Regions from separate parts of the Enterobacter sp. 4974935 genome, predicted to be linked through region 1. Evidence: predicted binding sites of a transcription regulator. Region 1 holds the regulator's gene; each other region holds the start of a gene.
The links. Region 1 encodes PurR, which represses purine synthesis genes. Its sites were predicted from a motif close to CANGCAAACGTTTGCNTG; they were not measured.

Region 1 (2,201 bases):
GCTGAGTGATGACACCTTACGCAACTGGCCCTCGCTGGTGCTGGAAGATACCTCCCGCTCGCTGCCCAAGCGCATTACCTGGCTGCTGGATAATCAGCGCCGCGTGGTTGCGCCGGACTGGGAGTCGTCAGCCACCTGTCTGAGCGCGGGGCTGTGCGTTGGCATGGTGCCGGTGCATTTTGCGCGCCCGCGCATCGACGCGGGAGAGTGGGTGGCTCTGACGCTGGAAAACCCTTTCCCGGATGCTGCATGCTGTCTGACGTGGCAGCAAAACGACGTCTCGCCCGCCATGGCCTGGCTGCTGGATTATCTGGGAGACAGCGAAACGCTGAACCGGGAGTGGTTGCGGGGACCAGCGTAGCTGGCCCCGTAAAGAGATTAACGTCGGTAGTCGCGGAACGGACCGTCGGCAACGGAACGGCGTTCAATCAGGCGCGGGTGGACCTCAATGGACTGGGACTGTTCTCGCTTGTTGACGATCCTGTCCATCAGCATATTGAAGGCCGTTTCACCCAGCGAATCTTTCGGCTGGTGAATGGTGGTCAGCGCCGGGGTAAAGAAACGGGCGTTGCGAACGTTATCATAGCCGATCACCGAGATGTCCTGCGGAACGCGAAGGCCGAGTTCATCCGCCGCGCAGAGCGCGCCCATTGCCATGATATCGCCGCCGCAGAATACAGCGGTAGGGCGATGCGGCTGGGAGACGATCTGCTGCATGGCGCGATAGCCCGACTCCGGCTCGAAATCGCCCTGGACAATCCAGTTTTCTGGCACGGTAATCAGCGCCTCTTCCATCGCTTTCATGAAACCGGCCAGACGGCCAGCACCGGTGTTACGCTCCAGCGGACCCGGGATCACGCCAATTTCACGATGCCCGCGTTCTACCAGATAACGCCCGGCCATGTAGCCGCCTTCAAAAGCGTTATCAATAACAGAGTCGGTGAAGTCTGCGCGCGCCTCGCCCCAGTCCATCACTACCATCGGAATGTGGCGATACTCTTCCAGCATGGAAAGGACCGACTCGGGGTATTCAGAACACATTACCAGCAGGCCGTCGACGCGCTTTTGCGCCATCATTGACAGGTAAGCGCGCTGTTTTTCAATGTTGTTCCACGCGTTGCCCAGAATCAGGGTATAGCCTTTCTGAAAGCAGTTTTTTTCAACGGCTTCGATGATTTCAGCAAAGTAGGCCGCTTCACTGCTGGTGGCCAGCAGGCCAATCGATTTGGTGTGATTAACCTTCAGGCTGCGGGCGACGGCACTTGGCGAGTAGTGCAGCTCTTTGATTGCCGCCCAGACGGCATTACGCGTCTCTTCAGCGACGAAACGCGTTTTGTTAATAACATGTGATACGGTTGTAGTGGAAACGTTTGCTCGTTTTGCTACGTCTTTAATTGTTGCCATTAAATGTCACTCCAGACCATATCCTAAGCTCCTGAAAAAATTGAAGGTAAACGTTTGCCTTCTCTCACCCTTATCACGCAAACATGAGTTGCGACACGCCGGGAAAACGACACAGGACGTCAGGAGGGGGTCAGTGGCCGGTACGCTAATAAATTTAGCGTGGAATTTTGTCCTATCTTGATGAAAAGGGGAAGAGGTAAAGTGGATATCCGCTTAAATCCTGGAAGATTTTTGACCTGAACTGTGTAAAAATGAGCAAGCTCACTTTTCGTAGGGTGAATAAAAGGAGAAAAATTGATGAGTACCGATCTGAAGTTTTCGCTGTTTACCACCATTGTTGTTCTTGCCCTGATTGTTGCGGGTGGTTTAACCGCTGCGCTGCACTGATTTAGGTGGAGGGAGAGTCTTCTCCCTCCCTTGCCGCTATTGTTACCTCTCCGGCAAAAATCTTTTGCCAAAATGTTAACTTCTCATTTTTTGTGATTGATGTCATGCTTTTGCCTTCTTAGTCTGTGCCGGGTAACGGCACGGTATCCGGAGTCTTTTCATGAAAATCAATTTTCCCCTGCTGGCCCTGGCGATTGGCGCCTTTGGGATTGGCACCACTGAATTCTCCCCGATGGGGTTATTGCCTGTTATCGCCCGGGGTGTGGACGTCTCTATCCCTGCGGCCGGTATGTTGATTAGCGCCTATGCGATCGGCGTGATGGTGGGCGCACCGCTGATGACGCTGCTGCTTTCGCACCGCGCGCGACGCAATGCGCTGATTTTCCTGATGGCAATTTTTACTCTCGGAA
Region 2 (2,201 bases), 850 kb from region 1:
TGGCATGCGCCAGAAAGAGACGAAAGAAGCGATCAAAAACGAAGCGAACAACGGCCTGAAAAACACCCGCGGTACGCTGGCAATGGCCCGTACTCAGGCCCCGCACTCTGCTACCGCACAGTTCTTCATTAACGTGGCGGACAACGACTTCCTGAACTTCTCTGGCGAAAGCCTGCAAGGCTGGGGCTACTGCGTATTCGCAGAAGTGGTTGAAGGCATGGACGTGGTCGACAAGATCAAAGCCGTTTCTACTGGCCGCAGCGGTATGCACCAGGACGTTCCTAAAGAAGACGTTGTGATCACAAGCGTGACCGTCAGCGAGTAATTCGTGGCGACACTCTTTATTGCGGATCTGCATCTGCAAACAGAAGAACCGGCGATAACCGCCGGTTTTCTGCGTTTTTTACGCGGTGAAGCGAAAAGCGCCGATGCGCTGTACATTCTGGGTGACCTGTTTGAGGCCTGGATAGGCGACGACGATCCGAACCCGCTGCACCGTGAGATGGCAGCGGCCATTAAAGCGCTGGTGGATTCCGGCGTCCCCTGCTATTTCATTCACGGCAACCGTGATTTCCTGATCGGCCAGCGCTACGCCCGCGAGAGCGGCATAACGCTGCTCCCGGAAGAGCAGGTGCTTGACCTCTATGGCCGCAATATTCTGATCATGCACGGCGACACGCTCTGCACTGACGATACCGGCTACCTGGCGTTTCGCGCCAAAGTTCACATCCCGTGGATCCAGAAAGTGTTCCTCGCCCTGCCGCTGTTTATCCGCAACCGCATCGCCGCCAGAATGCGCGCGGGCAGCAAGGCCGCCAACAGCAGCAAATCGATGACCATCATGGACGTCAACCCGCAGGCGGTGGTGAACGTGATGGAGAAGCATCGCGTTCAGTGGCTGATCCACGGCCATACCCATCGTCCCGATGTGCATTCCCTTATCGCCAACGGCGAGCCCGCCCATCGCGTGGTTTTAGGTGCCTGGCACAGCGAAGGATCGATGGTCAAAGTCACGCCGGAAGGTGTGGAACTGATCGCCTTCCCGTTCTAACCCTCCTCGTTTTTTCGCCCATTTCACGACCACGCAACCGTTTTCCTTGCCGGTATTACATGCTATTCTCTGTGCCCTCGAAAGCAGTGTGTTCCGCACCACAGGAGTTTTAAGACGCATGTCTTCCCGCAATAATCCGGCGCGTGTCGCCATCGTGATGGGGTCCAAAAGCGACTGGGCTACCATGCAATTCGCCGCCGAAATCTTTGAAATCCTGAATGTTCCGCACCACGTCGAAGTGGTTTCCGCGCACCGTACGCCGGATAAACTGTTCAGCTTCGCCGAAAGCGCCGAAGAGAACGGTTACGAGGTGATCATTGCCGGTGCGGGCGGCGCAGCACATCTGCCGGGCATGATTGCCGCCAAAACCCTGGTGCCGGTACTGGGCGTGCCGGTACAGAGCGCCGCGTTAAGCGGGGTTGATAGCCTGTACTCTATCGTCCAGATGCCGCGCGGTATCCCTGTCGGTACGCTGGCGATTGGTAAGGCGGGTGCCGCAAATGCCGCCCTGCTGGCCGCGCAGATCCTCGCGACGCATGATAATGACTTACATCAACGCCTGGCGGAGTGGCGTAAAGCCCAGACCGACGAGGTGCTGGATAACCCGGATCCGCGGGGTGCAGCATGAAGCAGGTTTGCGTTCTTGGTAATGGTCAGCTTGGCCGGATGCTACGTCAGGCCGGTGAGCCGCTGGGTATTGCCGTCTGGCCCGTCGGGCTGGACGCCGAGCCGGAAGCCGTGCCGTTCCATCAGAGCGTGATCACCGCCGAAATTGAACGCTGGCCGGAAACCGCCCTGACCCGCGAGCTGGCGCGCCATAACGCCTTTGTGAACCGCGACGTCTTCCCGATCATCGCCGACCGTCTGACGCAAAAGCAGCTGTTCGACAAGCTCGGCCTTGCGACCGCGCCGTGGCAGCTGTTGTCCGACAAAAGCGAGTGGAATGACGTCTTCGCCATGCTGGGCGATCTGGCGATCGTGAAGCGTCGTGTCGGCGGCTACGACGGTCGCGGGCAGTGGCGCCTGCGCGCGAACGACACCGCCGAGCTGCCGGACGACTGCTACGGCGAGTGCATCGTTGAGCAGGGCATAAACTTCAGCGGTGAAGTGTCGCTGGTGGGCGCGCGCGGGCATGACGGGCACACCGTTT
Region 3 (2,201 bases), 270 kb from region 1:
TGGCCTAACGCGTTCATCTCGTCAAAGACGGTTGCGTAACTTGCCAGGGCGGTCGGGGCGTTAAAGCAGCCTGCACAACCGCAGCTCGCCTCTTTTCGATGACGGGCATGCGGGGCGGAATCCGTGCCGAGGAACGCGCGCGGGAAGCCGCTGGCGACCAGCTCACGTAGCGCCTGCTGGTGGATATTGCGCTTGAGGATCGGCAGACAATACAGATGTGGGCGAACGCCACCCACCAGCATGTGGTTACGGTTAAACATCAGGTGCTGCGGGGTGATGGTGGCGGCAATCAATTCGTTTCCATCCCGGACATACTCTGCGGCATCTTTGGTCGTAATGTGTTCAAACACTACCTTCAGCCCAGGAAGACGCTGGCGCAGCGGCTCCATGACCGTTTCGATAAAACGCGCTTCGCGATCGAAAATATCAATGTCAGCGTGGGTCACTTCCCCGTGCACCAGCAGTGGCATTCCCAGTTTTTGCATTCGCTCCAGAACGGGCATGATGGCGTCGATGCTCGTCACCCCATGGCTGGAGTTGGTGGTGGCGTTTGCCGGGTAGAGCTTCGCGGCGGTGAACACACCTTCGTTAAATCCGCGCTCAACCTCATTGGGATCCAGCGAGTCCGTCAGGTAGCAGGTCATCAACGGAGTAAAATCGTGCCCGGCCGGAACGGCGTCAAGGATACGCTGGCGATAGGCGATCGCGGCCTCGACGGTGGTGACTGGCGGAACCAGGTTAGGCATAACAATCGCACGGCCATAAATTTCGCTGGTATACGGCACGACGGTTTTCAGCATGTCGCCATCACGAAGATGGATATGCCAGTCGTCTGGGCGGCGGATTTTGAGAACCTGGGATTGTACAGTCATGGAAGCTCCGGCTTGAAAGGGATCAGTCATAAGATGGCTGTTTTTGCCGGACACAAATCATAAGCGGAAACGTTTTCGTTTGCACACTATTCCGTTAAAAAAAACGGGCGCCTGAGCGCCCGGAGTATTTAGTCGGTGAAAGGAATGATGATTTCACCCGGTTTCACCTCTATCCCTTTGGCATATTTTTTCGCCAGAGATTCGCCCTTACTCTTGTCTTCGCTCAGAACGTAGGCGGGCTGCTGGTTGAAATAGTTCTGTAACGACTGGTTGAGATAAGGCATCAGCGTTTGCAGCACCGGTTTCATTTTATCCGGCGTGACGACCGCATCGACGATTTCCATCTCTTGCAGGAAAATTGCCCCTTTCTCTTTATTAAAGACCGGCAGCGCCTTGAGCTTCAGTTTGATATCCGCTTTCTGATTGCCGAAGAGCGAGGTCATGTCCAGGCTGGCATCGCCGGACAGGGTGACTTTGTTAGGCTCCTCGCGCCCAATCTGGCTGGCGAGATTCGTCAGGACGATATGTGCATCCGCAAGGCCGGGCACGCCGATATCTTTTGAAAAGTTATTATGTTTTTCCAGCGCCTGATTAATTTCCTGCTCACTGACGGTGTACTGCGTAAGCTGGTTACATCCCACCAGCAGCCCACTGACAATTAACGCAGCGGCAATAACGATCTTTTTCATGGTGTTCCTCAACATAAAATCGGCGCATCTGTCCTGATACGCCAGTATGTCAGGGTGATCCTGGAGAAACCAGCAGAAAAAACTGATAGTGAAGGGAGGTAAATATCCTCCCCCAGAAGGTCAGGCGCCAGGCTCCAGCATCCCGCGGGTGCTGCGTTTATCACTGAACTGCCACCAGAGGGCAATCAGCGTCATAAAGCCGACCATACCGAGCATGACCCACGGCAGCTCCGGCTGATGGAGCGCTTTTCCGGCATCAAACAGCCAGCCGCCACCGGTGTAACCCAGCGCGCCGCCAAGCGCCAGTCCGAGACGGCTGAAGCCCATGTAGCTGCCACGGGCCCGGGCGTCGGCAAGTGACGCGCTCAGGGTTTCACGGGCCGGCTCGGCAATGATTGAGCCAATATAGAAGGTGCAAATCAGCATAAACAGCTGCTGGAGTGAACTCACCAGGCCGATGGGCATCATGCTCAGCGTCATCAGCAACAGCCCGGCCATCAGACGGTGCTCAAGCCGGAAACGGCGCTCGCTCCACCGGGCAATCGGATAGAGCAGAGTCAGAGAAAGGCAGGCCTCAATGGCATACATCCATTTTACCGCCGCCGGCGTGCCGGCAATATCGTTAACCATAATCGGCAGC
Region 4 (2,201 bases), 1.8 Mb from region 1:
AGATTTTCCACAATGATGGCATTCTGGCCTTCCTGCCGCTTGCTGATCCGCATCTCTGCTCCATCGTCTGGTCTTTAGAGCCGGAGAAAGCGCAGCAGATGCAGGAGGCGACGCCGGACGCCTTTAATCAGGCGCTATGCGTGGCGTTTGATAACCGTCTGGGCCTGTGCACGCTTGAAAGCGAACGCCAGGCGTTTCCGTTAACCGGTCGCTACGCGCGTCAGTTTGCGGCGCACCGTCTGGCGTTGGTGGGGGATGCGGCGCATACGATTCATCCGCTGGCCGGGCAGGGGGTGAACCTCGGCTTTATGGACGCGGCCGAGCTGGTTGAAGAGCTGCGTCGTCTGCATCGGGAAGGTAAAGATATTGGTCAGCATCTGTATCTGCGTCGCTACGAGCGCAGCCGCAAACACAGTGCGGCGATGATGCTGGCGGGTATGCAGGGCTTCCGCGAGCTATTTGCCGGAGCGAACCCGGCGAAAAAACTGCTGCGCGATATCGGCCTCAAACTGGCCGACACCCTTCCCGGCGTCAAACCGCAGCTTCTTCGTCAGGCAATGGGCCTTAACGATCTTCCCGACTGGTTACGTTAATCTCGATCCCCGTCACACTTTATTTTCCCGGCCTTCGCGCCGGGGAAATCTCCTCGTTTGAAATAATCTAATTTCACGTCATTTTTCGCATTAGAAAATCTAATCTTACTATTTTTATGTTACGGAAATTCGGCCCGTTTTTCCGCACGAAATATCACCATCTGCTAAATCCTGTTAGCTCGATGTTAATTTTATGCGGGTTTAATCGCATTTTACCAGTGAATAACTCTGTAGGCTTTTCAGCGAATTTTGGTCATAAGCTAATGTGATGACCCGTTTTACCTTATGGTTAACCGCCGGTTTCGGTGGTAAGTTCAGGTAAAAGAGAACGTTTGCGTCGGCCCCCGATCGCGAGGTCGACACCGGGTTTCACGGTGAATTTTTCAACGAGGAAAAGATGGCTCAACAGACTCCTTTGTACGAACAGCACGTGTTATGCGGCGCCCGCATGGTGGACTTCCACGGCTGGATGATGCCGCTGCACTACGGCTCGCAGATTGATGAGCACCACGCGGTGCGCACCGATGCCGGTATGTTCGACGTGTCTCATATGACGATTGTCGACCTGCGCGGAAGCCGCACCCGGGAGTTTTTGCGTTATCTGCTGGCAAACGACGTCGCCAAACTAAAAACGCCGGGCAAAGCGCTCTATACCGGCATGCTCAATGCCTCTGGCGGCGTGATTGACGACCTCATCGTCTACTACTTCACCGAAGATTTCTTCCGCCTCGTTGTAAACTCCGCCACCCGCGAAAAAGACCTCTCCTGGATTTCCCAACACGCTGAACCTTACGCCATCGACATCACCGTTCGTGACGATCTGTCGCTGATTGCGGTGCAGGGGCCAAACGCCCAGGCGAAATCCGCGTCTCTGTTCAGCGACGAGCAGCGCAAAGCAACCGAAGGCATGAAGCCGTTCTTCGGCGTGCAGGCGGGGGATCTGTTTATCGCCACCACCGGCTACACCGGTGAAGCGGGCTACGAAATTGCAATGCCAAACGAAAAGGCCGCCGATTTCTGGCGTGCGCTGGTGGAGGCGGGTGTGAAGCCTGCGGGCCTGGGCGCGCGCGATACGCTGCGTCTGGAAGCGGGGATGAACCTCTACGGTCAGGAGATGGACGAAGGCGTCTCACCGCTGGCGGCCAACATGGGCTGGACCATCGCGTGGGAACCGGCTGACCGTGATTTTATTGGCCGTGAAGCGCTGGAGATGCAGCGCGAGAAGGGCACTGAACAGCTGGTTGGCCTGGTGATGAAAGAAAAAGGCGTTCTGCGCGGCGAGCTGCCGGTGCGCTTCACCGATGCCGATGGCAATCATCGCGAAGGCGTGATCACCAGCGGAACGTTCTCCCCGACGCTCGGCTACAGTATTGCACTGGCACGCGTGCCAGCGGGGATTGGCGAAACGGCGGTGGTGCAGATCCGCAACCGCGAAATGCCGGTCAACGTGACCAAACCGATTTTTGTTCGCGCCGGTAAGCCGGTCGCCTAACTATTTTTATCAGGAGAACTTCAATGAGCAATGTGCCAGCAGAACTGAAATACAGCAAAGAACACGAGTGGCTGCGCAAAGAGGCGGACGGCACTTACACCGTTGGGATCACCGAG

Region 2: a site for PurR is predicted at 1,082-1,099, ahead of purE (5-(carboxyamino)imidazole ribonucleotide mutase). Genes of this name have one in related genera too.
Region 3: a site for PurR is predicted at 935-952, ahead of pyrC (dihydroorotase). Genes of this name have one in related genera too.
Region 4: a site for PurR is predicted at 915-932, ahead of gcvT (glycine cleavage system aminomethyltransferase GcvT). Genes of this name have one in related genera too.

What each region holds. Positions count from the first base shown of each region.
Region 1 is NZ_JBZWGT010000003.1:2,400,795-2,402,995, reverse strand. Features, by position in the region: gene punR (DNA-binding transcriptional activator PunR) at 1-361, shown strand, start outside; gene purR (HTH-type transcriptional repressor PurR) at 379-1,404, opposite strand; gene cydH (cytochrome bd-I oxidase subunit CydH) at 1,702-1,791, shown strand; gene AC4OVS_RS12660 (MFS transporter) at 1,952-2,201, shown strand, end outside.
Region 2 is NZ_JBZWGT010000003.1:3,251,374-3,253,574, forward strand. Features, by position in the region: gene ppiB (peptidylprolyl isomerase B) at 1-325, shown strand, start outside; gene lpxH (UDP-2,3-diacylglucosamine diphosphatase) at 329-1,051, shown strand; gene purE (5-(carboxyamino)imidazole ribonucleotide mutase) at 1,170-1,679, shown strand; gene purK (5-(carboxyamino)imidazole ribonucleotide synthase) at 1,676-2,201, shown strand, end outside.
Region 3 is NZ_JBZWGT010000003.1:2,671,267-2,673,467, reverse strand. Features, by position in the region: gene pyrC (dihydroorotase) at 1-872, opposite strand, end outside; gene AC4OVS_RS14140 (lipoprotein) at 1,001-1,561, opposite strand; gene mdtH (multidrug efflux MFS transporter MdtH) at 1,682-2,201, opposite strand, start outside.
Region 4 is NZ_JBZWGT010000003.1:604,063-606,263, forward strand. Features, by position in the region: gene ubiI (FAD-dependent 2-octaprenylphenol hydroxylase) at 1-593, shown strand, start outside; gene gcvT (glycine cleavage system aminomethyltransferase GcvT) at 991-2,085, shown strand; gene gcvH (glycine cleavage system protein GcvH) at 2,109-2,201, shown strand, end outside.